DNA from 2 places in the Dorea ammoniilytica genome. Region 2 is predicted to be linked to the other one. Evidence: riboswitches for the same ligand, from Rfam matches in the RefSeq annotation. Region 2 holds a riboswitch; the other holds the start of a gene.
The links. A riboswitch is a leader RNA that binds a small molecule or an ion and turns the genes downstream of it on or off. The one in region 2 is predicted to bind thiamine pyrophosphate.
Positions count from the first base shown of each region.

Region 1: it holds a riboswitch for thiamine pyrophosphate, as region 2 does, so the genes downstream of both, thiM (hydroxyethylthiazole kinase) here and thiW (energy coupling factor transporter S component ThiW) in region 2, are expected to answer to the same signal.

Region 1 is NZ_JAOQJV010000004.1:156,168-178,451, forward strand. Features, by position in the region: gene feoB (ferrous iron transport protein B) at 1-1,638, shown strand, start outside; gene OCV65_RS05285 (aldehyde dehydrogenase) at 1,724-3,088, opposite strand; gene OCV65_RS05290 (hypothetical protein) at 3,115-3,288, opposite strand; gene OCV65_RS05295 (PHP domain-containing protein) at 3,350-4,192, opposite strand; gene OCV65_RS05300 (TMEM198/TM7SF3 family protein) at 4,314-5,177, opposite strand; gene OCV65_RS05305 (DUF6465 family protein) at 5,230-5,778, opposite strand; gene trxA (thioredoxin) at 5,909-6,220, opposite strand; gene OCV65_RS05315 (translation factor GTPase family protein) at 6,363-9,104, opposite strand; gene OCV65_RS05320 (peptidylprolyl isomerase) at 9,091-9,831, opposite strand; gene OCV65_RS05325 (NUDIX hydrolase) at 9,857-10,333, opposite strand; gene OCV65_RS05330 (RluA family pseudouridine synthase) at 10,405-11,298, shown strand; gene cytX (putative hydroxymethylpyrimidine transporter CytX) at 11,295-12,473, opposite strand; gene thiD (bifunctional hydroxymethylpyrimidine kinase/phosphomethylpyrimidine kinase) at 12,475-13,290, opposite strand; gene OCV65_RS05345 (HAD family hydrolase) at 13,407-14,054, opposite strand; gene thiE (thiamine phosphate synthase) at 14,051-14,692, opposite strand; gene thiM (hydroxyethylthiazole kinase) at 14,679-15,500, opposite strand; TPP riboswitch at 15,605-15,710, opposite strand; gene OCV65_RS05360 (Na/Pi cotransporter family protein) at 15,767-17,488, opposite strand; gene OCV65_RS05365 (S8 family peptidase) at 17,649-19,328, opposite strand; gene OCV65_RS05370 (diphosphate--fructose-6-phosphate 1-phosphotransferase) at 19,464-21,131, opposite strand; gene OCV65_RS05375 (glycosyltransferase family 2 protein) at 21,221-22,237, opposite strand.
Region 2 is NZ_JAOQJV010000012.1:71,638-79,943, reverse strand. Features, by position in the region: partial or broken gene OCV65_RS09675 (PucR family transcriptional regulator) at 1-48, shown strand, start outside; gene thiC (phosphomethylpyrimidine synthase ThiC) at 109-1,419, opposite strand; gene thiW (energy coupling factor transporter S component ThiW) at 1,515-2,024, opposite strand; TPP riboswitch at 2,118-2,227, opposite strand; gene OCV65_RS09660 (cytidylate kinase-like family protein) at 2,382-2,984, opposite strand; gene OCV65_RS09655 (ArsB/NhaD family transporter) at 3,004-4,356, opposite strand; gene OCV65_RS09650 (DNA topoisomerase III) at 4,551-6,773, opposite strand; gene OCV65_RS09645 (DUF1294 domain-containing protein) at 6,915-7,199, opposite strand; tRNA gene OCV65_RS09640 (tRNA-Lys) at 7,347-7,419, opposite strand; gene OCV65_RS09635 (DUF6512 family protein) at 7,638-8,138, shown strand.

The sequences.
Region 1 (22,284 bases), on a different contig from region 2:
ATGCTGGGCATCCCGGTGATTCCGGTATCTGCCAGAAAGAAAACCGGGCTTTCCATATTAATGCACGCCGTTGCACATCACAAAGATGTATTACATCAGGATCCTCTGATTCATCATCATCCGGGACTGCACAGCAAGCACCGCCATGACCATCATGCGGAGTATACGATGGTGTACACAGATGATATTGAAGATAAAATTGATATTCTGATTGAACGAATCACGCATACATATCCGGACTTTCCGAACAAAAGATGGTTAGCCATTAAGTACCTGGAAAAGGATACCAGTGCTTCCGAACAATGGCCACTTGACACCTCTGATATTCTGGATTGCAGCTATGAAAAAGATTTAATTAATCAAAAATATGATTTTATTGAAGAAATCATAGGCGAAACACTGGTCAATAAATCCAGCCGTGAAGAGCGTACAGACCGGATTGATCGATGGCTCACCGGCAAATACACCGGTCTTCCAATCTTCTTACTTATTATGGCAATGGTATTTTTCCTGACCTTTACGGTAGGCGATTTCCTGAAAGGATATTTTGAGATCGCATTGGATCTGTTTTCTTCGGCGGTAGCCAATGGTCTGGCTTCCATACATACCTATCCGATGCTTCAGTCCCTTGTGGTGGATGGTATCATCGCAGGTGTAGGTGGTATTCTCACCTTCCTGCCCAATATATTCATTCTGTTCCTTGCCCTCGCATTTCTGGAAGACAGCGGATATATGTCCAGAGTTGCCTTTGTCATGGATGACATCATGAGCGGGCTTGGGCTCTCCGGACGCGCATTTATCCCACTTCTGCTCGGATTCGGATGTTCCGTTCCAGCAGTCATGGCCTCCAGGGCTCTGGAACACAGGAAAGACCGGTTAAAGACTATCCTGATCACACCATTTATGTCCTGCAGTGCCAGACTTCCGATCTATGTATTATTTTCCTCTATGTTTTTTGGAAAATATGCGATGTTGGTCTGCTATGGCATGTATCTTCTGGGTATCATCGTGGCAATCTTAACTGCATTCATCCTGTCCCGGATTGACAACAGCAAAGCAGAACATGCGCTGTTGATCGAGCTTCCGGAATACAAGACACCAAATGCCAGAACCATAGCCATCTATGTGTGGGAAAAGGTCAAGGATTACCTGACACGTGCAGGAACCGTCATTTTCCTGGCGTCCGTTGTTATGTGGGTACTTTTAAACTTTGGCCCGAATGGGTATGTAACAGACATCAGCCAGAGCTTCGGTTCCTATATCGGCAGAGCCATCGTACCTGTCTTCGCACCGGCAGGTCTTGGATACTGGCAGATCATCGTTGCGCTGATCGCAGGAATCGCTGCCAAGGAAGTAGTAGTCTCCAGCTGTGGAGTTCTCTTCGGTATCTCAAACATTGCTACTGCACATGGCATGAGCACTGCGCTGGTTGCCTTAAACAGTATTGGATTCGGTACTGCCAATGCTCTGGCGCTGATGGTATTCTGTCTGCTGTATGTTCCATGTACTGCAACAATTGCTACGATCCGTCGTGAAACCGAAAGCAGAAAGCTTACCATTCTCTTTGTACTGTTCCAGCTCTGTGTTGCCTGGATCATGAGTTTTCTGTTCTATCATATCTTTCTGTTAATAGGATAAATACAAAGTGAAACAGGAAAGGCATCGGGATTGCTCCCGCTGCCTTTCTTTTTCTTTATATCTTTCCGTATCTATCCATAATGGCCTACATCAGCTTCTTTAATATATTCAATTTGTTCTTGAACGGTGCATATCGGATTGGAATATCCAGAAGTACCGATTTCTTCATGATGCTCTTTTTATGTGTAAATGTGTCAAAGCTGTCCTTTCCATGATAGCCACCCATTCCACTGTTGCCCACGCCGCCGAATGGCATATGGGACGTTGCCAGATGTACAATCGTATCATTGATGCAGCCACCGCCATAAGACACCTGTTTGAGCATCATGGCTTCTCTTTGCTTATCTTTCGTGAAGTAATACAATGCTAACGGCCTCGGTCTGGCATTGACCATTTGAATCGCCTCTTCAATATCATAAAATGTAAGAACCGGAAGCAGCGGTCCGAAAATCTCCTCCTGCATTACCGGGCTCTCCCAGGTCACCTGATCCAACACGGTCGGCTCAATCTTAAGCATGTCCACATCAGATCCACCACCACATACTATATGTGCCCGCTCCGTCAGCCCCAGTACACGGTTAAAATGCTTTTCATTGATCATCTTCGGATAATCCGGATTCTGCATCGGATCCTTTCCAAACATCTTACGAATATATTTTTCCATATAACGAACGAGCTTGTCTTTCACACTGTTCTGTACCAGAATATAATCTGGTGCCACACAGGTCTGCCCACTATTCAGGAACTTACCCCAGACAATACGCTTTGCCGCCAGCTTCAGATCTGCAGTCTCGTCTACAATACAAGGACTCTTGCCGCCAAGTTCCAGACTCACCGGTGTCAGATGTGCAGATGCCTTCTCCATGACGTATTTACCAACATTTACACTTCCTGTAAAGAAGATATAGTCAAACTTTTCATTCAAAAGTGCCTGATTCTCCTGTCTGCCACCTTCTACTACAGCGATATATTTCTCCTGAAACAATTCTCTCAACATATCTGCAATAACCTTTGTAGTATGTGGTGAATACGCAGATGGCTTCACTACTGCACAATTACCTGCACAAATTGCCCCCACAAGTGGTGCGATCGTAAGCTGGAACGGATAATTCCAAGGTGACATGATTAACACGATGCCATACGGTTCCGGATATATAAAAGACTTCGATGGAAATTGCGTGATCGGTGTAGGCACTCTCTTCGGTGCTGCCCATTTTCGAAGATGCTTTAATGTATATCGAATCTCTTCTTTTACTATACCAATCTCAGTAGCATAAGCTTCAAAATTTGATTTATTCAGATCCATATAAAGTGCATCCATAATCTCCTGTTCATGTACTGTGATCCACTGATACAGCTTCTTTAACTGGCGGATACGAAACTCCACATCCTTAGTATCACCTGTTTGAAAATACGCTCTCTGCGTATGCAGCATACTCTTATACTCCATCATAATGTTCTCCTATTTCAACTATCTCAGATGGCAAGCTGTGTGTCGGTGCCATAACAGATTGCTGCTGCGCACACACACCACATCGCCAGATATACAATGCCCGGTATCCTTGTCTCTGCAAATCCATATACCAGAATAATCATGAGCATCGCAATCACACCTGCCACTGCTACTAATTTCTTTCCTAATTTTCTCATAAAAGAACACCTCACTTCCTGTAATCAATATAGCAAGCAAGGTGTCCAATAATCCGTACACCTATTTCTTTGAGCGGAATTTTTTTGCTTTTTTAAGATATGGGATCTCGATCGGATCTACCGGAGTCACCGGGTTCTCAATCTTATCTTTTCTTCTCCGTTTGAAATACTTCAGCATAGCTCCTCCCCGGTTATAGAACCAGAACAGATCTGCCAGTATCTTGTGAAATGCTCCCATTTTCTCCTTGGTAGTTCTGCCATACAGAACACCTCCGGCCTGAATTGCTGCCTTTTCCCGAATCAGATTAATAAGCTCCGTCTCACAGGTAACCATCTCCGGAAGTATCGTATAGCCTGTCCCGATACAGTCTGTCTTGTGGGCATCACTTCCACCAACTCCAGGTTTCCCGTATTCAGCCGCAAGTCTGGCTGCACTGTCATTAGACTCCTGTGATTCGCATGCGTTAAACACCTCTATAAAATCAAATCTTTTCACAAATTCCTGTGACTTCCGATACCTTTTTGTATTGGTCATACTCATATATTTAGCTCCATACGGATGCGCCGGGCCAAGGATACCTCCATGCCTGTGTACGAATTCAATCAGCATCGATACCGGAAGACCTTTTAACTCCAACAGCCTCATACGAACGCCCTCCGGCATAATGCAGAGCATATGTCCTGCATCCAGTGTATCATACTCAATGCCTTTCAAAACTACGAAATCCTGGTGAGCTTTCCCTTTCATTTCGTATTTCCAATGCCTGTAACCATGATAACTGTCGTGGTCCGTGATCAGCATTCCATCAAAGCCTTTTTCTTTCAGAACAGTAATATATTCATCCAGGCTTACCCGGCTGTCAATCGAGCCTTCATGCACATGACAATGCATATCTATCTTCATGTGTAAGCCTCCTTTGTCATTTTTTCTTTATTATACCACGTTACTGCCAAAATACAACAAAGGCAGTCTGCCCGCCACAGTCTCTGCTGTCACTGACAAACTGCCTTCTACTTCATTTAAATCACTCTATGATCTTAAAATCATCATCAAAGTCAAGATTATCATATCCGGATTCCAGATCATCATCAAGATATCCTTCATCCTCATCATAATCTCCATCCAGACTGTCCTCGCTGTCTAGAACATCGTCGTAATCTGTCTCCAGATCATCGTCATCTTCCAGATCGGTTGCTTCTGTATCATCCATATTATCATCGTCAAGCAACATTCGTGCCTGCTCTACTTCTGCTTCTCTGGATTCTTTTTCTCTGTGCTCTCCGGCTTTCTTGACCTGCTTCCTGCCAACCTGTCTGGATCGCATGATGAACTGTACTGCCACACAGATTGCAATAAGCACTACCGGCACTCCAATCACTGCTGCCAGATAATTACCTAACCCCAACATGGAAACAGCTGCATTACCTGCCATGTAACCACCATAAATGGATGTGATAATAATTACCAATGGATCAAACATCTTCATCGTAACGATCGCGAGAACCAATCCTAACACGCCACATACAGCAATCACCGGTATAACCTGCTGATTGATAGCCGATACTCCCATGCTGAATATTGCCAGCCATACAAAGAAAAATATACCAACTCTGTAAAATACACATACAAGAATCGCCAGTATCACTGCGCCTCCTGCCATAGCTCCCACAGAAGCCATTCCATTCAGTCCTGCCACAACAGAAACGATGCCCCCTGCTGCCACTCCCAGAACCAGTCCTACCAATGCTGCCCACACACGTGCCAGTTTCAATCCAAACAGACCGATGATCAATCCGATACAAATCGTAACCGCCAGTATAACCGTACTCTGCAGAAAGGACAAACCATTGCCCACTATCTGATTTACCTGGGTCATCATATCACTCATACTACTTCTCCTTTGTGTTACTCCTTCATGACTGCATCTTCCGGTGAGCCGATTAGAATTCTACTGATCCACTCTCTGTTTCGTTGATCACATAGTATACTTTGCTTTCTTCCGGTTTAATATAAAGATCCATAGTCTTGATCTCACCGATCTTGTGACCGGACTTTTTCCATGCTTTCTTTACATCAGCAATCATTGTATTCTCATGTACCTGCTTGCCATAGTATTCTACGTAAGCATTTACCTTCATGTCTTTTTTGCTTCTTCTTGTAGTTGCTTTCTTTGCAGCTTTTTTAGTTTCTTCTACAACTGTCTTAGCTGCTGCTTTTGTCTCTTTTGCTGCTGTCTTAGCTGCCGCTTTTGTCTCTTTTACCGCTTTCTTGGCTGCCGGCTTAACTTCTGCTGCTGCATTCTTCACTGCCGCTGCTGTCTTGGTTTCTTTTTCTTCTGTACCCGGCTCAGCCTTTTTTGAAGTCTCAGCAGCCTTTTCAACTGCTGCAACCTTTCTTGCTACTGCCTGTGCTTCAGACACAGCCTTTCTTGCTGCTGCCTGTGCCTCTGCTGCAACATTCTTACCAGCCGTCTTCTTAGTTCTTGCCATGACAAATCCTCCAAATACTATATTCTATCTACACTTATGTGCTGTCCCATTCTGTCTGACCTCTGATGTAACAGAAATTATTATAGCACTTCTGGAAGATATTTCAATTAAAGATTACAGCGTAACTATTTTATTTACCGACAAAAGTCAACAATTCCTGCTTTGTCTGCTCTCCAACTGTACGTTTCACAACCTCTCCATTCTCAAAAATGAGAAAAGTAGGAATAGACATAACGCGGTATTCTCTGGCAATATCCATGGCACTGTCAATATCCAGCTTGCACACCCTAATATCCGGATACTCATCTGCGATTTCTTCTACGATCGGTCCCATATTCTGACACGGTCCGCACCACTGTGCCCAGAAATCTACCAATACCGGCTTATCTGCCTTTAATACTACATCTTTAAAATGTTCTGCTGTTACATGTATTGCTGCCATATATTTATCCTCTTTTCTTTTTTAGATAGTTTGTAAGTTCCTGATCAGATTATACACGATACCTGAAAAAATATCACTGTTTTTCCCCAATATATCCTCACAAAAAAATCTCATTAACCCTATTTAAGATCTAATGAATATCTCACTTCAAATTCTTCCTTCCAAGCCTCACTTCTTCCATATGGCGCATCAGATTTTCATCCATATGGTCAAACAGATAGTTGCGATCAGATTCTCTGTGTCTGTCCCATTCTTCCCGGATCTGCCTCTCTGTAAATGCGATCTCTTCACGAAATTCTCTGGCTGAGATCAGATGTGCCCCCTGGCTGGTTGTGATCACCTGCTCCACTCCATCTGAGGTCACAACCGTCACATGTCGTTTTCTTCCAATCTCATGGACTACTTTTTCGATATACTGATCGGCAGTCTCAGCTTCCTTGGTAAACACCACATGAATATTGTGATAACGTTGGATTTCCAGTGCCTCACCGTCTACCTTATAGGCATCGAATACCAGAATGAGCACACATCTGCGGAAGCCCTGATAATTGCTCAGCACATCCATCAATTTATTTCTCGCCGCCTCAATGTTATCTTTTGCCAGTTCTTTTAACTCATCCCAGGCAAAGATTACATTATAACCATCTACCAGCAGATACTCTATTCCGTCATCACGATGCTTTTTCGGCTTACTGTCCACCGTCACTACCGTCTGGCCGACAGGTGCATTCCTTCGCTCGATCTTGCCATACGTACGGATAAAGATATCTTCCAGCTCTTTTTCTTCTTTGGCATTCCATCCTATATCAGCCGAAGACGGTGCTTTCTTTCCGGTCATACGGTCCTTACGGCGTGCAGAAGCCATATCAGTTGTCATGTTCTTCTGAATCTCCTGCCGCTTTTTCAGTTGACTCTCGATATGCATATGCGAGAACACTTCATTCCATGGCACATAATATCCTGCTCCATGGGAACAGAATACAGAACCAGCCGGATTCTCCATATCTGCTTCCGGATCATAGCCAATTTCTTCTATCACAGTATCCTGATCTGCACACGGACGATAACCGTCTAATGTACAAAACAGCCGTCCCCTACCTCTAGTATAGGTCGTCACTTCCATCTGATAATCCCGCATAGCAGATACCGGCGCCATTCCTGTGATTACTGTCATATCACCGTCCGTTTCCGGCGGTTCAAATTCGCCATGCATCTTCTGAATGTCATTCAGAGCTCTTCCCACATTCTCTGCCGGGATCTCCATAGCAAATGAATAATACGGTTCCAACAGCACATTATCTGCCTGCATCAGTCCCTGCCGCACTGCACGGTATACTGCCTGCCGGAAATCTCCGCCCTCCGTATGCTTGAGATGTGCTCTTCCTGCTGCCAGTGTAATATGAACATCCGTAATCACAGAGCCTGTCAGCACGCCCCGGTGCTGCTTCTCATACAGATGTGTCAGAATCAGTCTCTGCCAGTTCTTATCCAGGATATCTTCACTGCACTCCGTGTCACACACCACACCACTGCCTGGTTCACCCGGTTCCATGATCAGATGTACTTCCGAATAATGGCGGAGCGGTTCATAATGTCCCACTCCTTCTACCGTATTGCGGATTGTTTCTTTATACACGATACTTCCTGCATCAAATGTAACCGCAATACCAAATCGCTCTTCGATCAGGCTTCTTAAGATCTCAATCTGGATCTCGCCCATGAGTTGAACACCGATCTCACCATTTTCTTCCTTCCATACAATCCGCAGCATCGGATCTTCTTCTTCCAACTGCTTCAGATAACCAAGCATGGTATGCGCATCCACTTCTCGTGGATACTGCACACGGTAGCTGAGTACCGGTTCCAGCATTGGTGCCGAAACAGCCTTCTCATCACCAAGTGTCATGCCTGGTCTGGTAAATGCGAGACCAGTCACTGCGCAGACAGTGCCAGCTTCCGCTTCCTGCACAAGCTCGTACTTTTCTCCCGAATAAATACGAATCTGGTTAACTTTTTCTTTCTTTTGTTCTTCATTTGTTTCTTCAGCAAACAGTGCTTCTTTTACTTTCAGACTGCCTCCGGTAATCTTCATATGTGTCAGCCGGTTGCCTGACGGATCTCTGGATATCTTATAGACTCTCGCGCCAAACACATTCGAATAAACCGGTGATTCCGTATACGCTTCCAGTCCCTGAAGAAAAGCTTCGATTCCTTCCTGTTTTAAAGCAGAACCAAAATAACATGGAAACAGACGTCTGCTGCGTATCAGGCGTCGTATCGTATCTGCCGACAACGTATCTGTTTCCAGATATTCTTCCATAGCAGTTTCTTCTAACATCGCCATGCTCTCCAGCCATTCACTCTCTGACACCGCTACCCTTGCATTGCCTTCAGTCAGACCGGCTGATCCTGGAAATGCTGTGCAGCCTTCTGACAGCCTGTCCTGTAATTCTGTCAACACTTTTTCCGGATCCGTTCCTGCCTGATCCATCTTATTTACAAAGATGAAGGTCGGAATCTGATATCTGGCGAGCAACCGCCACAGAGTCTCCGTGTGTCCCTGCACACCATCAGCTCCATTTACCACCAGAATTGCATAATCCAACACCTGTAATGTACGTTCCATTTCTGCCGCAAAATCTACATGTCCCGGCGTATCAAGAAGTGTCACCGGACGGTCACCCAGCATGATCTCCGCCTGTTTGGAAAATATCGTAATGCCACGGCTCTGCTCCAGTTCATAATTATCCAGATAGGCATCCCCATGATCGACTCTTCCGAGCTTACGGATCTTTCCCGTCTGAAAAAGTATGCTCTCTGCCAGTGTCGTCTTACCGGAATCCACGTGCGCCAGAATTCCTGCCGTCAACTTACATTTCGACATATTTTTCTTTCAACTCTTTTTCTTTTGCTTCGTATGCGTCATTCTGTTTCTTCTGAAAAAGTGTGTTCACGATGGTTGCTTTCACAGCTTCAAATGGCTGTACCTCAGCTTCATTTTTCTTCTCCACACGGATCAGGTGATATCCAAACTGTGTCTTTACCGGTCCTACAACCTTGCCCGGTTCTGCCGCGAATGCTGCCTCATCAAACTCTTTGACCATCTGACCATGCCCGAATTCTCCAAGGTCTCCCCCCTGCTGTCCGGATGGACAGGTAGAATGCTGCTTTGCTGCTTCTTCAAAAGAAATCTCTCCACTTACAATACTATTCAGGATGTCGGTGCATTTATCCTCATCCTCTACCAGAATATGCTTCGCCTGCACGGTCTCTTCTTTCTTAAATTTATTCGGATTCGCTTCGTAATACTCTTTGGCTTCCTCTTCCGTCACCTTTACATTCTTCACTGCCTCGCGCATGGCAAGCTGTGCCAGAATATCGCGTCTGGTATTCTCCAGAATACGTGCAAATTCCTCAGTCTTATCCAGTCCCTGCTCAACTGCATCCACTGAAAAAGTATACAACGCCAGATACTGATCCAGCAGTCTCTCCCTGAATCCCGGATACTGCAGATATGCCTTTTTGTCCTGCGGCAGATTCTCTACAAATAAATCAAATTCTTCCTGTTTAATCTCTTTTCCTGCAACAACTGCAATTACTCCATCTTTCATGTTCTTATCTCCTTCTATATCTTTCTTATAACTCCATCGGTTTCCCGTCCAGAGCCGCACTGACTAATCGGTCGTGTCCATCATAGACCAGCTTCAGTGAGAAAAATGACTCCCTTTCCACCAGAAGTCTCAGAAAAATGCGATCACCTTCCCATAGATTCAATTCTCCGATCCGGTCGATCTCTACCCATTCCAGATCTCCCTCATCACACGGAATCTCTTCGCCTTTAAATCCATCGGCCGTAAACAACGACATATATTCCGTCACACCGCTTCCTGATACAAAGGTCACGATGCCCCGGAACCGATAAGATGTCAGTGTATACCCGGTCTCTTCTTTTACTTCCCTGAGCAGGCATTCCTCCGGACTTTCATCCGCTTCAAAATGACCGCCTACGCCGATCCACTTACCTTCATTGACATCGTTCTCCTTCACATTGCGGTGAAGCATCAGATATTTTCCATCATTTTCAATATAACAAAGTGTACTTAAGGATTCCATGCTTTTCTCCTGTTTTCCAAAGCTTTTCAAATGTGCTATGATTAGTTTATCGGAATTTAGGAGGAAATGCAATGAATCGAACGATAAATTATCAGATAGATAAGACTGCCGCCGGACTCCGCGTGGAACAGTTTTTGAAACGTAAGGGATATTCTTCCCAGAATATCTCTTCCATTAAGCATATGCCAGAAAGCATTCTGGTGAACGGCGTCCATTATTATATGCGGCAGGAACTTGCCGAAGGGGACTGTTTAAGTGTCCGCATCAGTGAGACCAAATGCTCTGACAAAATCCCACCGGTAGAATTACCTTTAAATATTGTCTATGAAGACGAGGATATCATTGTCCTGAACAAACCGGCCGGCATGCCAATCCATCCTTCCCTGAATAATTACTATAATACAATGGCCAATGCACTGGCGTGGTACTACCAAGAGCAGGACAAGCCATTTATCTTCCGGTGCTGTAACAGACTGGATCGGGATACCTCCGGACTTACTGTCGTGGCAAAGCATCTGGTCAGTGCCGGAATTCTCTCTTCGATGACCGGACGCAGGGAAGTCCACAGGGAATACCTTGCCATTGCCTCTGGACACGTAACGCCCGAAGCTGGCACCATCTCTGCCCCACTCGGCAGAAAACCCGGCACCATCATCGAGCGTATGGTGGACTGGGATAACGGCGAAACCGCTATCACCCATTATCATGTTGTAAAAACGACCAGACATTACAGTCTGGTCGCATTGAAGCTTGAGACCGGACGCACACACCAGATCCGCATTCATATGAAGCATCTGGGATATCCACTGATCGGAGATTATCTCTACAATCCGGACATGCGCCACATTGGTCGTCAGGCTCTTCATTCTCATAAACTTTCATTTTGTCATCCGATCACTGGAGAAATAATGTCTTTCACCGCTCCTCTCCCAGATGACATGCAGGAAGCGCTGGATGCCGATTAAGCTTTCTTGCTTCCCATGCATTTCCGGATAATGACACAGATCACAATGGTCACCGCCATATCCGGAAGTGTATTTCCTACCGGAATATCCACACCCATTAAGTATCGATATAATACAAATCCTACAATCCAGATCACAATGTTTGTCACATCAATCGCATCTGACAGACTGTCTGCACGTTTCAGGATAAAGAAGTCTGCGATCTGGATTGCGATCATCGGTGCAAACACAGAACCGATCAGATACAGGAAATCCGTAATATTATCCATCGGATATACGATCGCCCCAACAGTACCGATCACGGTCACTGCTACGGCTGCATATTTTCCATTCAGTTTGGAAAATACAGATTCAGCAGAAATGCCTGCGGAATACGCATCCAGGAATGTAGTAGTTACTGTTGAAAATACAATGATCAACAGTCCTGCGATTCCAAGTCCTGCTTTCACCATGATCTGAGCAATATCATACTCTCCGGTGTAAATCGCCGCACCCATACCGATCACGTACATCCAGCAGCTGATGATACCATAAACAACAGCACTGACTGCTGTTGCTTTCACCGGCTCCTCTGCTTCTCTTGTATAGTCACTGCTCAGCGGAAGCCATGATAACGGCATCGCTACCGCCAGCTCTACAGCTGCGCCAAAGGACATTGCCTCACTTGTATCCACATTTCCTGCCGCTCCACTGAAGAAGATTACCTTGCAAAGTACCAGTGTCAGGATAAACAAAGCTGCCATTGCAATGGTATTGATCTTGCCAAGATTGGTAATCCCTACCAGAATCCACACAATGATCAATGCTCCGATTACCAGACACCACACCCATCTTCCGGTATTCAATACGCCATCTGCTGCCAACGCACCATCATAGATCATGATCGCCGTCCAGCCAACCAGCTGAAGGACATTTAAAAAAGAAAAGAATACTCCGCCGTTCTGTCCAAAACTCATTTTAACCGTTTCCATTGCACTTCTTCTGGTCTTACCGCCGATCACACCTGCCAGGAATAACATGGTACATCCGATAATGTGACCGATAATGATTGCCAGAATACCTTTCTGGAATCCAAGCGGTGCAAATGCTGTACCGGTAAGGATCTCTGCCAGCGATACGCCTGCGCCAAACCAGATCAGACCATTCTCAAAGATTGAGGTTCTCTTTTCCTTCATCTTAGGCTTCCTCCTTTGCGCATTCAGTATATTCATTTTTAATTGCAAATCCGTGATTCATCGGACCACTGCCTTTACCCAGATCAAGCATTGCTGCCAGCGCACCGGAAATGTATTTCTTTGCACGCTCAACTGAAGTATCCAGATCATATCCTTTTGCCAGATTCGATGCAATCGCGCTGGACAGTGTACAGCCGGTTCCATGCGTATTCGGATTATCAATACGCTCTCCGTAGAACCATTTATATTCGCCGTCTCTCCACAGCAGGTCATTGGCATCGTTTAACTGATGTCCTCCTTTGCAGAGTACTGCACAGTGATATTCTGTTCCAATCTTCTCTGCTGCCTTGATCATGTCTTCTTCTGTATGGATCTCCATACCAGACAACACTTCTGCCTCCGGAATATTCGGAGTCAACACGGTTGCGATCGGAAGCAAACGCTTTTTCAATGCATCAACTGCTTCATCACAGATCAGTTTTGCTCCACTGGTAGCTACCATAACCGGATCTACTACGATGTTCTTTGCTTTATATTCTTCCAGCTTATCTGCAATCTTATTGATCAATGCATCCGAAGATACCATACCAATCTTCACTGCATTCGGATAAATATCGGTAAATATATTATCCATCTGATCTTCCAGAAATTCTGGCGTTACTTCCATAATACCTGTGACTCCGGTTGTATTCTGTGCAGTCAGAGCTGTGATCGCACTCATAGCGTATACGCCATTGCTGATCATTGTCTTAATATCTGCCTGAATTCCGGCGCCTCCACTGGAATCACTTCCAGCGATTGTTAATGCTGTTCTCATACCTCATTCTTCCTTTCTTCTGTATCTATCTATGCATTAATTTTTCCGCTTACTGCGGGACGACTGAAGGTGGTGCCCCCAATCAGCCGTCGGATTACTCCCGTAACTATATCGTCTTATAGCGGCAGTTTTCCTGCCTCAGACCAGTCTTCCAACACATAATCTGCCGTTTCCCGGATCTGCTTCCAGTCATCTCCATTGCTCATATCCCGGATACCAACCGTAATAAAACCTGCATTCTTTGCAGTCTCAATCGCATATCCGGCATCCTCAAATACCATTATTTCTTCCGGCTTTCTGCCCAGTACAGATGCACACTGCAGATAAATCTCCGGCTCATGCTTACCCCTGCCAAGTTCAGAGCAGGTCAGGATTTCCTGAAAATAATGATCCATGCCAAGTCGCTTCAATGCTGCCTCTGCATATTCCTTATGACCCGCCGTAGCAATTATCATAGGAATTTTATTCGTATATAGTTTCTCAAGAAACTTTATCGCATCTTCTTTTGCCTGTACTTCTTTGTAATAGAAGTCTCTGACTACCATCAGAAGCCCCTGTGTAATCTCTTCTGCGGACTGTGGTAAATTATAATGCTCTTTCGTATATGCCACGCCCTCTTCTATCGTCATCGGATACAGAATCTTACTCAGTCCCGGTTCCGGTTCTACCTGAATATTCTCCAGATACCGGACACCTGCCACTTCCCAGATTCCCATAGAATCCAAAAGTGTTCCATCTACGTCAAAGATTGCCCCGCGGATCATGCATTCACCATCCTGAATACCGCTTCCTTCAATTCCCTCGTAGCCTCAGTAATATCTTTCTGAGCAAAAATGGCACTGATCACAGCCACACCGTCCAGCCCATTTCCGGCAAGTTTTTCTACATTGTCTTTGCCAATCCCGCCAATGGCAATGACCGGAATATGTACCGCCTCTGTGATCTCGCGGATCATCCCTCCGTCCAATACATCTACATCCGTCTTCGACCCGGTCGGGAATACAGCTCCTACTCCCAGATAATCGGCTCCGCGCTCTTCTGCAAGAAGTGCCTCCTCTACGGTATGTGCAGACACGCCGATGATCTTATTCGGGCCAAGCTTCGCTCTTACATCTCCGGCTTCCATATCATCCTGTCCCACATGCACGCCATCTGCATCCATTTTCAGTGCGATCTCTACATTATCATTGATCACAAACGGAACGTGATATCTGGCACACAGTTCTTTGATCTCTACTGCTTCCTCAAAGAAATGCTCCTGATCCAGTTCTTTTTCACGAAGCTGAATAAATGTTGCCCCGCCTTTCAGTGCTTTCTCCACCTGTTCATACAGGCGTTCCCCATTCAGCCATCTGCTGTCTGTTACTGCATAAAGCAACAGATCTTCTCTATCGAACTTCATATTTTGCTCCTTTCTCCAACATCTCCGGAGTCATATTATAAATAGCATCAATGATCCGGTTGCGATATGTCGCATTCCCGTCTCCCTGCTGCATATAGTCATATGCGATCTCACCTGCAAGACCCATCGTACACACTGCTGCTGTTGCCGCACCACATATATCATCTGGATTGGCTGCCAGAAATGCAGTCATCATGCCGGACAACTGGCATCCCGTACCTGTGATCCGTCCCATTTCCGGACGTCCATTGTGTACTACATAGCAGATCTTGCCGTCACTGATCAGATCGATTGCTCCGGTGATTGCAATCACACTGCCACTCTGAGCCGCGTAGCCTTTCACAAATGCTACTGCCTGATCCAGATTCTCATCTGTAACTGCATCTGCCATATCAGCATCTACGCCCTTCGTTGTTCCATTGCCGAGTGCCAGTGTCTTAATCTCTGAAATATTTCCACGGATCACATCAAAATGAATCTTTTCAATCAAACCAAGCGCAGTATCGGTCCGCAGCTTACTCGCTCCGGCACCCACTGGGTCAAGCAGCACTGCATGGTTCAATTCATTCGATTTCTCACCGGCAGCATACATTGCCTCAATCGTTCTCACATTCAGCGTACCAATATTAATATTCAACCCATTACATATAGAAGTAATATCAATAATATCCGCCGGTTCGTCAGACATGATCGGGCTTCCGCCACATGCCAGAAGCACATTCGCCACATCATTAACCGTAACGTAATTAGTAATATTGTGGATCAGCGGTGCTTTCGTTCTGACTTGTTCCAGGTATTTTCCTACCATACATTTTCCTTCTTTCATTAAATGATTATAGAAATTTGTGCAAGCACGATTTTAGCACAACAATTTACTGCACAAAAAGGAGACCCCCATGCAGGTGTCTCCGAAAAAAATCACATATTGATTCCTACGGCGGCATTATCCGCATCAGGTCAAAGGGTCGAAACTCCTGTTTCCTCTCAGCCTGTCTCACAAGCTCCCCTGTCTTCATTCATTACTTATGAACTCCAGTAACTATTATATGGAGTCGCATCCGAAATGTCAATTGTTTATGCATTTGCTGCTATTGCATTCTGCTGTGCATTTTCTTCTGTATCAAATCTCACATAAGTCACACGATCCAATGCTTCTTCTGCAATACCGGTACAGTTATCTGCCACACGGTCAAGATTCAGCAGGATACCTGAATATGCTCTGGTAAGCTCCGGATCACACTGCTTCTCCTGCAGACGTTCCAGATGCTTCTTGGTGCTCTTCTTCTGTGCCTTGCGCATACGCTTCTTATCCTGAATCACCTGTTCAGCCTGATCCACATTGTCTGTTGCCACCGCTGTAATTGCCTGTTCAAACAATTCTTCTGCAATAGTCACACACTGTGCCAGTTCTTCTTTTGCCTGATCTGACAAAATCTTCTCTGATGTACCGATACGCTCATAAATATCTACCACATCTCCACATCGGTCTGCAATACGATCGATGTTATTGGCAATCGCAAGATATCCTGCAACCCGCTCTGCCTGCACTTCCGTCAGTGCACCACCAGTAAACAGCTTTGAGATGTACGTCACGATTGCATCCTGCAACGTCTTGACTGCATCGTGATGTTTTTTAAATAACGATTTTATTTCTTCCTTATTATCTCCTGATACGATTTCTTTCAAAATCTTCAACATCTTTTCTGTAGATGTTGCAATACGGTTGATCTCATTAGAAACCATATACATTGCCGGAATCGGCTGATTAATCATCTTATCATCCAGATACTGTGGTTCGTAAGAATGTACTTTCTTCGTATCATCTCCGCGTACGATCGTTGTTACAATCTTCACCATCACCGGAATCAACGGAAGCCATACTAATGTACAAACTACATTAAATGTGGTATGTGCATTGGCAATCTGTCTGGATATCACCTCCACTTCCGGTCCTTTTGGCGAAATGAACTGTACAAACTTCGCCAGCACCGGAATCAGGAACAGAAATACTATGCTTCCTGTAATATTAAAAATACTGTGTGCAAGCGCAGTTCTCTTGGCATTCTTAGACTGTCCGATGGATGCTAACAATGCTGTGATCGTTGTACCAATGTTATCACCAAACAGGATTGGAATTGCTCCTGCCAGACCAATCACACTGGTTACTCCATCCGGTCCAGGCTGTGACGCAAAATTCTGCAGCACCGCAATCGTAGCTGAACTGCTCTGTACAACCAACGTCATCACTGCACCAAGCAGAACACCAAGCACTGGAATATCTGATACTTTCGCCATAAGTTCCACAAAAATCGGGCTGTTTGCAAGCGGCTTCATAACACTTCCCATGATCTCAATGCCTTCAAACAACAGACCAAAAGAAAAAATAACCAGACCAACATTCTTTACCTTTTCTTTCTTAGAAGCAAAGTAAAGCATAAAGCCAACAAAAATAATCGGATATATATAGTCTGTAATCTTAAATGCCATAAGCTGCGCAGTCATTGTTGTACCAATATTGGCACCAAAAATAACAGAAATTGCCTGTGGCAAACTCATCAGTCCGGCGCTGACAAAGCCAATCACCATAACTGTAGTTGCAGAACTGCTCTGCAGCACCGCTGTAACCAGCGCTCCTGCCAGCACTCCCATAATCGGATTCTTAGTCAGGAACTCCAAAATCTTCTTCATTTTCTCTCCGGCAGCCTTCTGCAGCGCATCACTCATACTGTTCATCCCATACAAAAACAGTGCCAGACCGCCAGCCAGTCCAAATACTACCTTACATACTTCATTCATCACATTCTCCTCATTTCCTATGTGTTTCCTCTTTCTTTATCAAGTAAACATTATCAGAGAAATATGATTATCTTTGCAGATTTAGGTTAAATCTATGTAAAATATGTAAAAATCTTCTCTTTCAGCTTCTGTGCCGTTCCTTTCCTATAAATACAATATTTTAATCTGGCAGGCTTCTCTCCAAACACAATCTCCCATACCCCACCTGATTATTGGGATATTCTGCAAATCCCGGCAGCTCTCTCGCCCCTCTTCTAAGATATGCCTTTACTTTCTCCCCATACAGATAGGGATCATTTTCTTTTATGATTCCCCATTCCATCAGTAGTGCTGCGCTTCCTGTTGCGAAAGGCACTGCAAACGAAGTACCAGTATACTCTCCATATCCGCCGCCTGCCTCTATACTTCTCACTGCTACTCCCGGTGCCACAAGATCTGGCTTTGCAGTTTCCCAAAAGGTGTTTTCGTCCGCCGGACCACGTCCGGAGAAATCCGCATAGGTAAATGTTCTTGCATCATATGCACCAATGGTGATCACCCGACTTGCCGTTGCCGGTATGGTCATGGTTGCCTGTGCACTTGGCCTGATAAATCCGGTTCCACTATTTAGCACACTACCTCCCGGAAGCCAAAGGTCATATCTTCCATCTACCACTCGATTGCCAGTCAGAATGATCTGCCACAGCCCAGAAGCAATATAATCGTTTACTGCCAGAAAATCAATAAAGATTTCCTGTCTTGTGCTGTAAGGAGCTGGCATGCCATAGTATAAAAACAGTTCTGTCTGTCCTACACGAAATCGCTGTGGTCCAAGCACTTCCTGCAATGGTCCGATCTGTACACCTGACGGATTCACAAGCGTAATGCTCATTTCATCCGTGTAATTCTTCCAGATCTGTACATTTAATCCTGCTTCTTTTTCCTGTACCGCCAGTTCTGTCCGTTGTTCCTCACCGGTTCTTACTATGCCGGAAGCATGCCCTGCTCCGACGCCTTCATTGCCTGCTCCCACACAGATGCAGCATCGTCCCAGTCCCGCCACGCTGTCCAGATAACGCTCAACCAGCGACTGTCCGTTGTGTGCACCGTATGAATTGCCGAAACTGATATTCACTGCCACAGGCATGCCAAGTTCTATACTTTTCCGAATCACATAGTCTACACCTCGCATCAGTTCCGTTGTCCTTGGGAATCCTTCTTGCCTTGGCAGTCCCATTTTCACCACGATTAGTTCACTCTCCGATGCTACCTCTGCTGCAATTCCAGCAACTGCTGTTCCGTGTCCGGAACTGTCAACGCTTGGTACTATACGATATCGTTCTGCTAAATTTCCTGCGCTTAGTGCTTGATTAATTTCTTCCGAAATATATTCTTTTCCATTTGTCTGATCCCACAGGTAACGGATTCTTGTGCTTCCATCCGCTTTGAGAAATGCATCCAAACTATAATCAATCCCGGAATCTATCATACCGATCAGCACTCCCTTTCCGGATAACCCAAACCGGGAACCTTGTACTGAATCAATACAAGACACTCTCTTTCCATTTGCGATCTGAAAATATAATCGTTTCGGCTTTTCTATATATTCTACCTGTGGAATCGCAGACAATTGATCAATCACAGACTCTCGCACTGTCACAATCATATACTCATTCAAAAGCACTGTCATGTCCACAACCAGTGGACGGATCATATCTATATCTCCGGAATATTTTACGATCAGCTCCCACTCTTTTTCAATGGGATCATAGCCCACATCCAGAATCTCAGACCGTTCTCTTTCATTCTCGTCTGCATCTAATGCTAAGTTTAATAAATTCTCCAGCTTCTGATTATTCACACTTCGCTCCACACGTTCACGCTTTTATTCTCATATCTATGAAATGAATAACCTGTTAATGATGCTTTATTGCATAAAATAAGGCGCACGGTCAATCCGTGCGCCTTACAATAATATATCATTATTCAAATCTAATTAGATCTCTTCGCCTTTTTCAAGTGCAAGTGTTCTTGTTGTGATATCACATACAGAAGCTGGTCCGTAGTACTGGATAGCACCTGGGAATAAGAATGCAGTCTCAACAGCCCACTGATCTCTGTGTGCCTCAAAGTACTTGAATGGAGCTCCATCAAGCTCTGTAAGTGCTTTTCTGATAACCGGCTTATCTTTACCATTTCTTCTTTCCATGTTCATCATCTTAGTGATCGGCATACCACCTGCAACCCACTCTTCAGCTGGCTTAGACAGGTTAGATACCTTAGAAAGATATCCATTGAAGCCATACTGGATCAGCATGAATGCATTGTATCCAAGTGAATAGCAGTAGTCAGCATCGAAGTTAGATGGGAATGCACATCTTCCTTCGTATCCGAAGAAGTGATGCTGTGTAGCGAATTTACCTGTGTATGTTCCTGCTGCTTTTCTCTCAGCAAGCTTGTCAGCTACCAATGCTGCAAATAACTTCTCAGACTCAATCAGAGATACCTGTACGTTACCGTGCGGATCTCTCTCAAGGAACAGCTGCTGCTGGATTCCCTGTGGCAGAATCTCAAATACAGACATAGACTCTTTTGTAAGTCCAGCCTTGATGAATTCATATTTAGCATCCCATGATGGAAGTGCATTGAACTCTTCTGTCTTCTCACCCGCAAGAAGCTCATTGATCTCAGCGATCAGTACAGAAAATTCAGGAACGAACTCTACGATACCCTCTGGGATAATAGCTACACCAAAGTTATCTCCGTTAGCTGCTCTCTTCTCTACAGAATCTGCAATATAATCAGCGATCTCAGACAGTGACATCTTCTTAGCTGCTACTTCCTCACCGATCAGGCAGATGTTCGGCTGAGTCTCAAGTGCACACTCCAGTGCTACGTGAGAAGCTGAACGTCCCATAACCTTAATGAAATGCCAGTATTTCTTAGCTGAATTAGCATCTCTCTCAATGTTACCGATCAACTCACTGTATGTCTTAGTTGCTGTATCAAAACCAAATGAGCACTCGATGTCTTCATTCTTAAGGTCTCCGTCGATTGTCTTAGGGCATCCGATTACCTGAACACCTGTGTTATTAGCTGCCATATACTCAGCAAGTGTACATGCATTTGTATTAGAATCGTCTCCACCGATGATAACGATAGCTGTGATTCCGTGCTTCTTGCATACCTCTGCTGCTACTGCAAACTGCTCCGGAGTCTCAAGTTTCGTTCTTCCTGAACCGATGATATCAAATCCACCAGTATTTCTGTACTGATCGATGTACTCGTCTGTCATCTCAATGTATTTATCTTCCAGAAGTCCGCTCGGACCACCCTTGAATCCAAGAAGGACATTGTCCTTGTTAGTAGCCTTCAGTGCATCATACAGACCACTTACTACGTTGTGTCCGCCAGGAGCCTGTCCACCTGACAGGATAACACCTACAACCTGCTTCTTATCTGCAGCTGTGTTCTGTCCTTTTATAAATGTGATCTCCGGCTTTCCATATGTGTTAGGGAAAAGCTCTGCGATCTTCTCCTGATCAGCAACGCTCTGAGTTGCTTCTCCTTCTTTTACGCTGATCTCTGCGATACCATTTCTGAGCATTCCAGGAAGTTTTGGAGTATACTCATATCTTGCCTTCTGAAGTGGTGAAATTTTCATAATCATTTCTCCTTTATTATAATGTTTATTAATTAACCCATTCGGTTCCTCACGTATTTTACCATAAATACACACACTCTTCAAATATTTTAATTAAATCCAATAATCTTTCTTGCAAGCAGATATGCCAGTGAAGAAATCTTACGTCCGGACTTGCCCGGAAGATTCATACTCTGACCAAGAATGCCATATCGAATACGCACAAATGTCTTCTTATCCTTCTGTCTCAGATATTTCCAGAGCTCCTTCTTCTTCTCCATATTCTCCGGATCTTTGGAGCGAATGCACAAAATAGAAGAAACGGTCATCATGATTGCCAGATATTTCTCCATATATGCGCGCAGTTTTTTATTAGAAATCTGACGCATCTGGTACATATCGATCATCGTTCTGGTTACAAATATCTGCTGGTCAACACGCTTGATCATGACCTTTTCATTGACCGACTGATCTTCTCGTCCAATATAATATCTGTAGAAATCCTCATCCATATAATACATCTTACGTACATGTGGAAGCGGATAATATACATAGATATTATCCACATAGAACGTATGCTTCGGTAATGTAAGCTGACACAGTTTCAGCATATCAGTACGATAAATAACCGAATGCATCAAAATATACTGATCAATGTGGAATCTGCCCACATCTGACCATTTAAAAATCTGGTTCTGAGGCAGTACATTACGGTAATGGATCACTTTCTTATGCGATACTCCCTCTTTTTCATATACATAATTGGCTATAAGCATATCTACTTCTTCGCCATGTTCTTCCATCTTCTTCAGTACATTCAAAATATTCTGTAATGATTCTGTATTAACCCAGTCATCACTGTCTACAACTTTAAAATATTTTCCCTCGGCATTGGCAAGTCCATAATTAACTGCGTCACCATGTCCACCATTCTCTTTGTCAATCACGCGGATAATATCTGGATACTTTTCTGCATACTCATGTCCAATCTTAGATGTATTATCTTTTGATCCATCATTCACAATAATAATCTCTACATCTTCCCCGCCGGTAAGAATGGTCTCAATCGCATGCGCCATGTATTCCTGCGAATTATAACAGGGAATTGCAAATGAAATATACTTCATAAATCTATCCTTTCACTTCATTCAATAGATACCATAATAGTATATCC
Region 2 (8,306 bases):
TATATCATGATGATATTTTACATGCAGGATTTAAAAAAGAATGTGTAAAAAAACAGCACCTTTCTTCCCATATAAAGGAAAAAGGTGCTGTTTCTAAGTTCAGCTATCTTACAGAATATCGATATATTCTCCTGCCAGTGCTTTGTTCATACTACGTACTGCGCAGAATTTTCCACACATGCTGCAGGTATCGCTGTGATCCTCTTCCGGACTTCTGCTGTCACGGATTGCCTTTGCATGCTCCGGATCCAACGCACATGCATACTGTGCTTCCCAGTCAAGCTTCTGTCTTGCTTCAGCCATCTTGTCATCAATGTCTCTTGCTCCCGGCACGCCCTTAGCAATATCTGCCGCATGAGCCGCAATCTTGGAAGCAATGATTCCCTGCTTCACATCATCAACATTTGGCAGTGCCAGATGTTCTGCCGGTGTTACATAACACAGAAATGCAGCTCCGCTCATAGCGGCTACTGCTCCACCGATTGCACTTGTAATGTGATCATATCCCGGTGCAATATCAGTTACGATAGGTCCCAGTACATAGAATGGAGCTCCCATGCAGATGCTCTGCTGGATCTTCATATTAGCTGCCACCTGATCAAGCGGTACATGTCCCGGTCCTTCTACCATAACCTGTACATTATGTGCCCACGCACGTTTGGTAAGTTCTCCCAGACGTACTAACTCTTCAATCTGGCATACGTCGGATGCATCAGCAAGGCATCCTGGTCTGCAGGCATCACCAAGCGAAATCGTCACATCGTATTCTTCACAGATATCCAGAATCTCATCATAATATTCATAGAACGGATTCTCTTCACCTGTCATGCTCATCCATGCAAATACGAGACTTCCGCCACGGCTTACGATATTCATTTTACGTTTGTGCTTTTTAATCTGTTCGATCGTCTTTCTTGTTATTCCACAGTGCAGCGTTACAAAATCAACGCCGTCTTCGGCATGCATCCGAATTACATCTACGAAATCTCTGGCAGTCAGTGTTGCCAGATCTCTTTGATAGTGGATGACGCTGTCATATACCGGAACAGTACCGATCATTGCCGGACATTCATGAGTCAGTTTTCTACGGAATGGCTGCGTATCGCCATGGCTGGACAGATCCATGATGGCTTCTGCCCCCATATTTACCGCACTCATTACCTTCTGCATCTCAATATCATAATCTTTACAGTCTCTGGATACGCCCAGATTCACATTAATCTTTGTACGCAGCATGCTGCCGACTCCTTCCGGATTTAAACAAGTATGATTCTTGTTTGCGCAGATGGCTACCTTACCCTCTGCTACCAGCTTCATCAGCGCCTCGGACGTCATGTGTTCTTTCTCTGCAACTGCCTTGATCTCAGGTGTTACAATTCCTTTTCTTGCTGCGTCCATCTGTGTTGTGTATTCTCTCATCTTTTTTCTCCTTCTTCGGGATATCCCGGTTCTTTATTGCCCACAACATTTTTCTTACGCGACAGAAGGTGGTGCCCCCAATCTGCCGCCATGCATTACCTTTCAGTCCGTATCTGGTTCAGTGCTCCACCCTTTTCCAATGCAGAGATCAATACATATGCCAGAATACTTCCCACAACTGTAGAAACAAGAAATGGCACAATATAGACAAATAATCCGGTTGGATTCAGTCCCATCAAAAGCTTTGCAACCGGATAAGCTGCAATTCCTCCCAGCACGCCGGTTCCAAACGCCTCAGCACAGCAGGTCAGCCAGAGTTTTCTACACATTGCATATACCAGTCCACAGCACAGAGCTCCAACCATACTTCCCGGAAATGCCATCAGACTTCCGAGTCCAAGAAGGTTACGGATCAGACTTGCCGCAAATGCAATGCCGACTCCCCACCATGGTCCAAGTACAACTGCTGCCAGCACATTTACCATATGCTGTACCGGTGCACATTTACTTCCAAGTATCGGAAAGCTGATAAAGCTTCCGACTACAGCAACCGCTGTCAGAACACCTGCAAGAGCAAGCTTCTTAACTGTGTCATTCTGTTTCATCTTGATTATCCTCCTTTCCTGCCATAGTAGTTGAGTAACTCTCTTCTATAAATAAGAAAAGAGACACCCCGTAAGGGCATCTCCTAAATCACTGATTACTCGCTTTGTTGTCCCTACGTTGGCATTATCCAAATCAGGTTATGGGTCGAGAAATGCATTCTCCTCTCAGCCAGCTTTTTACGCCAGCTCCCCGTAACGATCATTCTATTCATCCTATATTATACTATTATGCGAGATAATTTTCAAGGTAATTATCATAAAAGTCCCCTGTTCAATTATTTCTTTTCCGTAAAATAAAAAACGCTCCCTTTCAGAGAAACTGTTTATAACTGTTCATCTGAACGGGAGCATCTTATTTTATAAAGACAATCTCATCTTAATATATTCTTCCATCATATCAGCTGTGCCATCAAGTCCCAGTCTGCTGCTGTTAATACTGATATCATATCCTCTGGAGTCACCCCATTTGGTCTTACAGTAATGATTGTGGTACGTCTTACGCTTACGATCATGACGTGCGAGCAATTCCTCGGCTTCTCCTCTGGATACACCTTCACGCTGCATGGTACGTTCAATCTTGTCCTGCATATCCCCTAATACGAAGAAACTGATCAAGTTCGGATTCTCTTTCAGAATCGTCTCTGCACATCGTCCCACGATAACAAAAGACTCACCCTCGTCAGCTTTCTTTCTCAGAAAATCAAACTGCAGATTAGCAATGTTTTCCTGTGGAGAATTACTGTAGCCTTTTACCGTTCTAGAGAAAAATGGAATCTTCGGCAACTCATCGAATTTTTCCAGTGTCTTAACATCCACTTTCTTGTCCAATGCAATCTCGCCGAGCATATGATAATCATAAAAAGTCAGTCCAAATCGTTTTGCCAGCTCCTCTGCTATCCTATGTCCACCGCTTCCATACTCACGTCCAATGGAAATAATCAGCTGTTTCTTCAGTTCCATACTATCACATTCCTTTCCATTAACAATATCTGAGCCAGATTCCTACTGTTGCAACCACCATTACGATAATTGTTGCCGGAACTGCACTCTTGCAGTATTTGCCCCATCCAACGATGTGACCTTCTTTTGCGATAACCGACATACCTACTACATTCGCTGATGCTCCGATTGGTGTTGCGCTTCCTCCGATATCTGTTCCCATGGAAAGTCCCCATGCCAGTGTAGAAATATTCACACCATTCAGGGCTGCCAGACTCTGGATAACAGGAACCATTGTAGCCGCAAATGGGATATTATCTACAAATGCACTTGCAATTGCAGAAACCCAAATGATAATCGCTACCATTACATACAGGTTGCCACCACTGACACTACCAATAAATTCGGCGATCAGCTTCAAAACATTTGTCTGCTCCAGACCACCTACTACGACAAAAAGTCCAATGAAGAATAACAGCGTCTTATAATCTACGCCTTTAATCACCTTCACTATATTTTTACCGGATGTAATCAGTGTAACGATTGCAATTCCAAGACCAATCGTCGCTACCGTAAGTCCTGTCTGTGCATGTGTTACAAGAAGTACAACTGCACACAGAAAAATGACTGTGCTGATTGCAAAACTTGTCTTATTGGTAATCGCTGACTTCGGATCCGGATATTCTGCTACTACTTTTCCAGTACGCTTTACACGAAGTTCTTTGTGGAAAATCAAATAGTAATAGATTACTACCAGAATCAGTGAAATACCAGCCAGTACACCAGTATTGGTAATAAAGTCTGCAAATGTCAGCTGCAGAGATGTTCCGACAATGATGTTCGGCGGATCTCCGCACATAGTTGCTGATCCTCCAAGGTTCGCGCAGAAGATCTCTGCCAAAACCATCGGCACCGGATCAAAGTCCAGCAAATCAGCAAGTTCCAATGTAACTGCTGCCAGGAACAGGATAACTGTAATACTGTCAATGAACATTGCCAGTATCGAAGACATAAACATGAATGTAATAAAGATCGGTATCACTTTATATTTTACCGCTTTTGCGATCGTCATGCAAAGCCATCTGAAAAATCCCGCTGCTGCCATACCTTCTACCATGATCATCATACCGGCTACGAAAATGATCGTTGCCCAGTTGATGCCGGCAGAACTCTCAGAAGCCTCACCTGCTGTGTACCAAAATCCCCTCGTAAATATCTGAGCCACATTCAATGTCTCTGTCAATGCTGTCATACTATGCATGCAGATTCCAAATACAACAACCATTGTAACCACTGCACATCCCAAAGTAATAATATGACGTTCAATCTTGTCCATGATAATCAGTAAAAACATTACCAAGAATATCAGGACAGCCGCAATTTGTGCCGCCATAGCTTATTGCCTCTCTTTCCTTTGTATTTTCAATTTCCAAATGCCTATTATAGTCGGAAAGATTGTTAAATTCAATGTCAATCTAGCAAAAAAATTGTACTAAAAAAAGTGCTTTTTTTCTTTCTGTACTTTCTCCACAGGTCAGGCCAAAAATCTAACAGTTGGAGGCCGGTACAAAATAATACACACAACTGTTATTCATCCAGTTTTATCCCCGCCAGTGCCTGTGCAAATGCATTGTTCACCGGTTCCTCTTTCTGCTTTTTCAGATACTTCTGCACATCTTTTTTGGACACGCCTGCACCTTCTTTGGCTCTTCTCGCCTTAAATGCCTCCAGCTTTTCCTTATATCCACATGTGCACACAAATGTCTCTGCATCGCCTTTCTTGATCAATTCCATCTTTTTATGACAGTTTGGACATCTCGCATTGCTGGTTCTTGCTACCGTCTCTTTATAACCACATTCTCTGTCCTGGCACACCAGAAGCCTCGCATTCTTACCTTTAACTGCCAGCATCCTCTTCCCGCAGCGCGGACATTTGCTGTTCGTCAGATTATCGTGACGGAAAGTTCCATCTGCCTGCTTAATCTCCTGAATCAAGTCTTTTGTGTAATCTTTGATCTCATGAAGAAATGTCTTTTCTTTCCCATTTCCAGCGGCAATGTCCGACAACTGCATTTCCCATCTGGCTGTCAGTTCCGGTTTCTTCAGGTCTTCCGGCACTAATTCTAGCAGTTGTTTTCCCTTTGATGTGATCCGGATCTCATTACCATTCTTTTCTATCAGAAACGTATGGAATAGCTTTTCGATAATGTCTGCTCGGGTTGCTACTGTTCCAAGACCGCCTGTTTCGCCCAGTGTTTTCCGCTCTTTGACATTATCAGACTCCATATAACGGACCGGATTCTCCATCGCACTCAGCAGGGTTGCCTCGGTAAATCTTGCCGGTGGCTTCGTCTTTCCCTGCGACCGCATAATTTGGGAAATATCTACTTCCTGACCTTTTTTCAGTGTCGGAAGCTGCTGTCCTGCTAATCTCAGCTGATCCCCGCTTTTATCATCTTCTTCCTCATCCAGAGACATATTGTCATAGACCGCTTTCCAGCCTTCTTTCAATACAACCTGCCCTTTCGCCCCAAATACCGCGGTAGCCACAGATGGCTTCGCAGATATTTGCACAGTAGCTTTCATCGTCGTCTGTTCATACTCATATGCCGGATACAGTACACCGATAAAACGGCGTACTACCAGATCGTAAATCTTCCGTTCTTCATTACTCATGTGATCTAATTGTACGTATTCTTCCGTCGGAATGATCGCATGGTGATCACTGACCTTCTTATCATCCACAAATGCTTTGCTTGTACAGATCGGTGCCTTCAAAAGTGCTGGAATATATGCTTTATACGGTCCGATATTGCAGGCTTTTAGCCGTTCTTTGATGGTTGGCACAATATCCGAACCGATATATCTGGAATCGGTTCTTGGATACGTCAATACCTTATGATGCTCATACAGACGCTGCATGATATTAAGCGTCTCCTTCGCCGAGAATCCATACCGCTTATTGGCATCTCTCTGAAGTTCCGTCAGATCATAAAGACCCGGAGACGACTTCTTCTTTGCCTGCTTCTGCACATCTGTAATGACCAGTTTCTGCCCCTTAATGCTCTTTTCTATCTGATCAATAACTTCCTTCTTAAATGACCTGAGGCTTCCGGTCTTTGCATTCTGCCAGGTCCATTTCACGCCTCCTGCCATACACTGTAAGCCATAATAATCTTCCGGCTTAAATGCACGGATTTCTTCTTCCCTGCGCGCGATCATCGCCAGTGTCGGGGTCTGCACACGACCACAGGATAACTGCGCGTTATACTTGCAGGTCAGTGCACGGGTTGCATTGATTCCCACCAGCCAGTCTGCTTCTGCACGGCTCTTTGCCGCATGATACAGTGCATTGTACTGTCTGCCATCTTTCAGATGTTCAAATCCTTCACGAATCGCCTTGTCTGTTACCGAAGATATCCACAATCTCTTAATCGGCTTGTGACAACCGGATTTATCCAGGATCCATCTGGCAACTAGCTCGCCTTCCCGACCGGCATCCGTTGCAATGATAATCTCCGATACATCCTTTCGGAACAGCTGGGACTTCACATTCCGATACTGCTTTGCTGTCTGACGAATTACAACTAATTCCCATTTTTCCGGCATCATCGGCAGATACGACATATTCCATTCTTTAAATTTCTTATCATATTCTTCCGGATCTGCCAGTGTTACCAGATGTCCCAGTGCCCAGGTCACAATATACTGACTGCCCTCAATGGCACCCGGAATATTTTTATTGCATTTCAGCACCCGCGCAATATCACGGGCTACCGAAGGTTTCTCTGCTAAAACAAGTGATTTCATAAATATCCTCCTGCTAATTACAATTTCATGAGCGAATTTTCCTCATTTCACCACCATTTTATGAGCGAATTTTCGCATGCTTGTCACTATTTCATGAGCGAGTTTTTATATAACAAGCACTATTTCATGATTTAGTGACTATTATATCAGATTCGTATATCTTACTATCATCCACATATGCACCACTGCAAACAACGGCACCAGCATCCGGAATGACATGTGCTTTGTCTTGTGCCTGAAAGTCTGCATCCCGATCCAGGCACCTGCTGCCCCACCGATCAACGCAATGCCCAGCAGTGTCTTCTCTGGGATTCTCCATCTGCCCTCCCTGGCATATTTTTTATCCAGGCCATATAAGATAAACGCTATGACATTTACGCAGATGTAGTATATTCCGATAATTCCGTATTCATTTACTATATTCATGTTATCATCCTCTTATGTTCTTTCATTTTTCATAGTACCTTATCCTATTTAGAAAATCGTGTAAGCACGATTTCTACATTGCGGCTTATTGCACAAAAAAATCACCGCCCCCGCAGCTCCATGTCTGCAAAAACAGTGATTTTTAAATGCGCGATCAGGGGTTCGAACCCTGGACACCCTGATTAAGAGTCAGGTGCTCTGCCAGCTGAGCTAATCGCGCTTATTTCGTTTTCCGTTCCTCGCGAACGCAAGATTTATTATAGAGTAACTTTCCAAAAAAAGCAAGTACTTTTTTGAAATTTTTTCAAAAAATTTGTCGGGGTAGTTTTTCAAGGTAAAAAACAGATGATTTCCCGTACTTTGTCTTCTAATTGTTATTCATATTCCTCCTTTCCGCCGAATATATATACTCTATAGCTACATATCCAGGAGGTTTTTATGATCCGCATTATTCCACGCCAGTCTTTCCCATATATGATCGTCACGATGATCCTTGGTACGCTGAATCATTTTCTCTATGACTGGTCTGGCAAGAATCCTGTCATCGCTCTTTTCACTCCTGTCAACGAATCTGTCTGGGAGCACATGAAACTGCTCTTCTTCCCATTTCTATTGCTGTCTTTGATCGAATATATCATCCGCAGGCCGGACAGGGCTCGCTTCTTCGGTTCCAGACTGTTCGCTGTCTGGTGCGGTATGCTTTTCATTATCATGCTTTTCTATGGATACAGCGGCGCCATCGGCAAGTCTTTCGTGCTGATTGACATTCTTCTGTATTATCTTGGCGTTATAATCACATACAGCCTCTCCGCAAACACAGAGAGACTGTTCCATGGCACTTCCATACTCACGATCTTTTTATGGTGGACCGGAAGTACCCTTTTATTATTCCTTTTTACTTGTTTTCCACCGGAGATACCACTGTTTATCAGTGCTTAATCCTATTTTGATGCATCTACATTATCGTCATGATTATAATCAGATTCATTTGCTGTTACTACATTTTTATACAAATCGTCTAACGTCTGATATCCATAATATTTCCAAAGCATATCCGTCATCGACTGATCCTTCACGTCGGTTCTAATCGTAAATTTATTTTTTGGA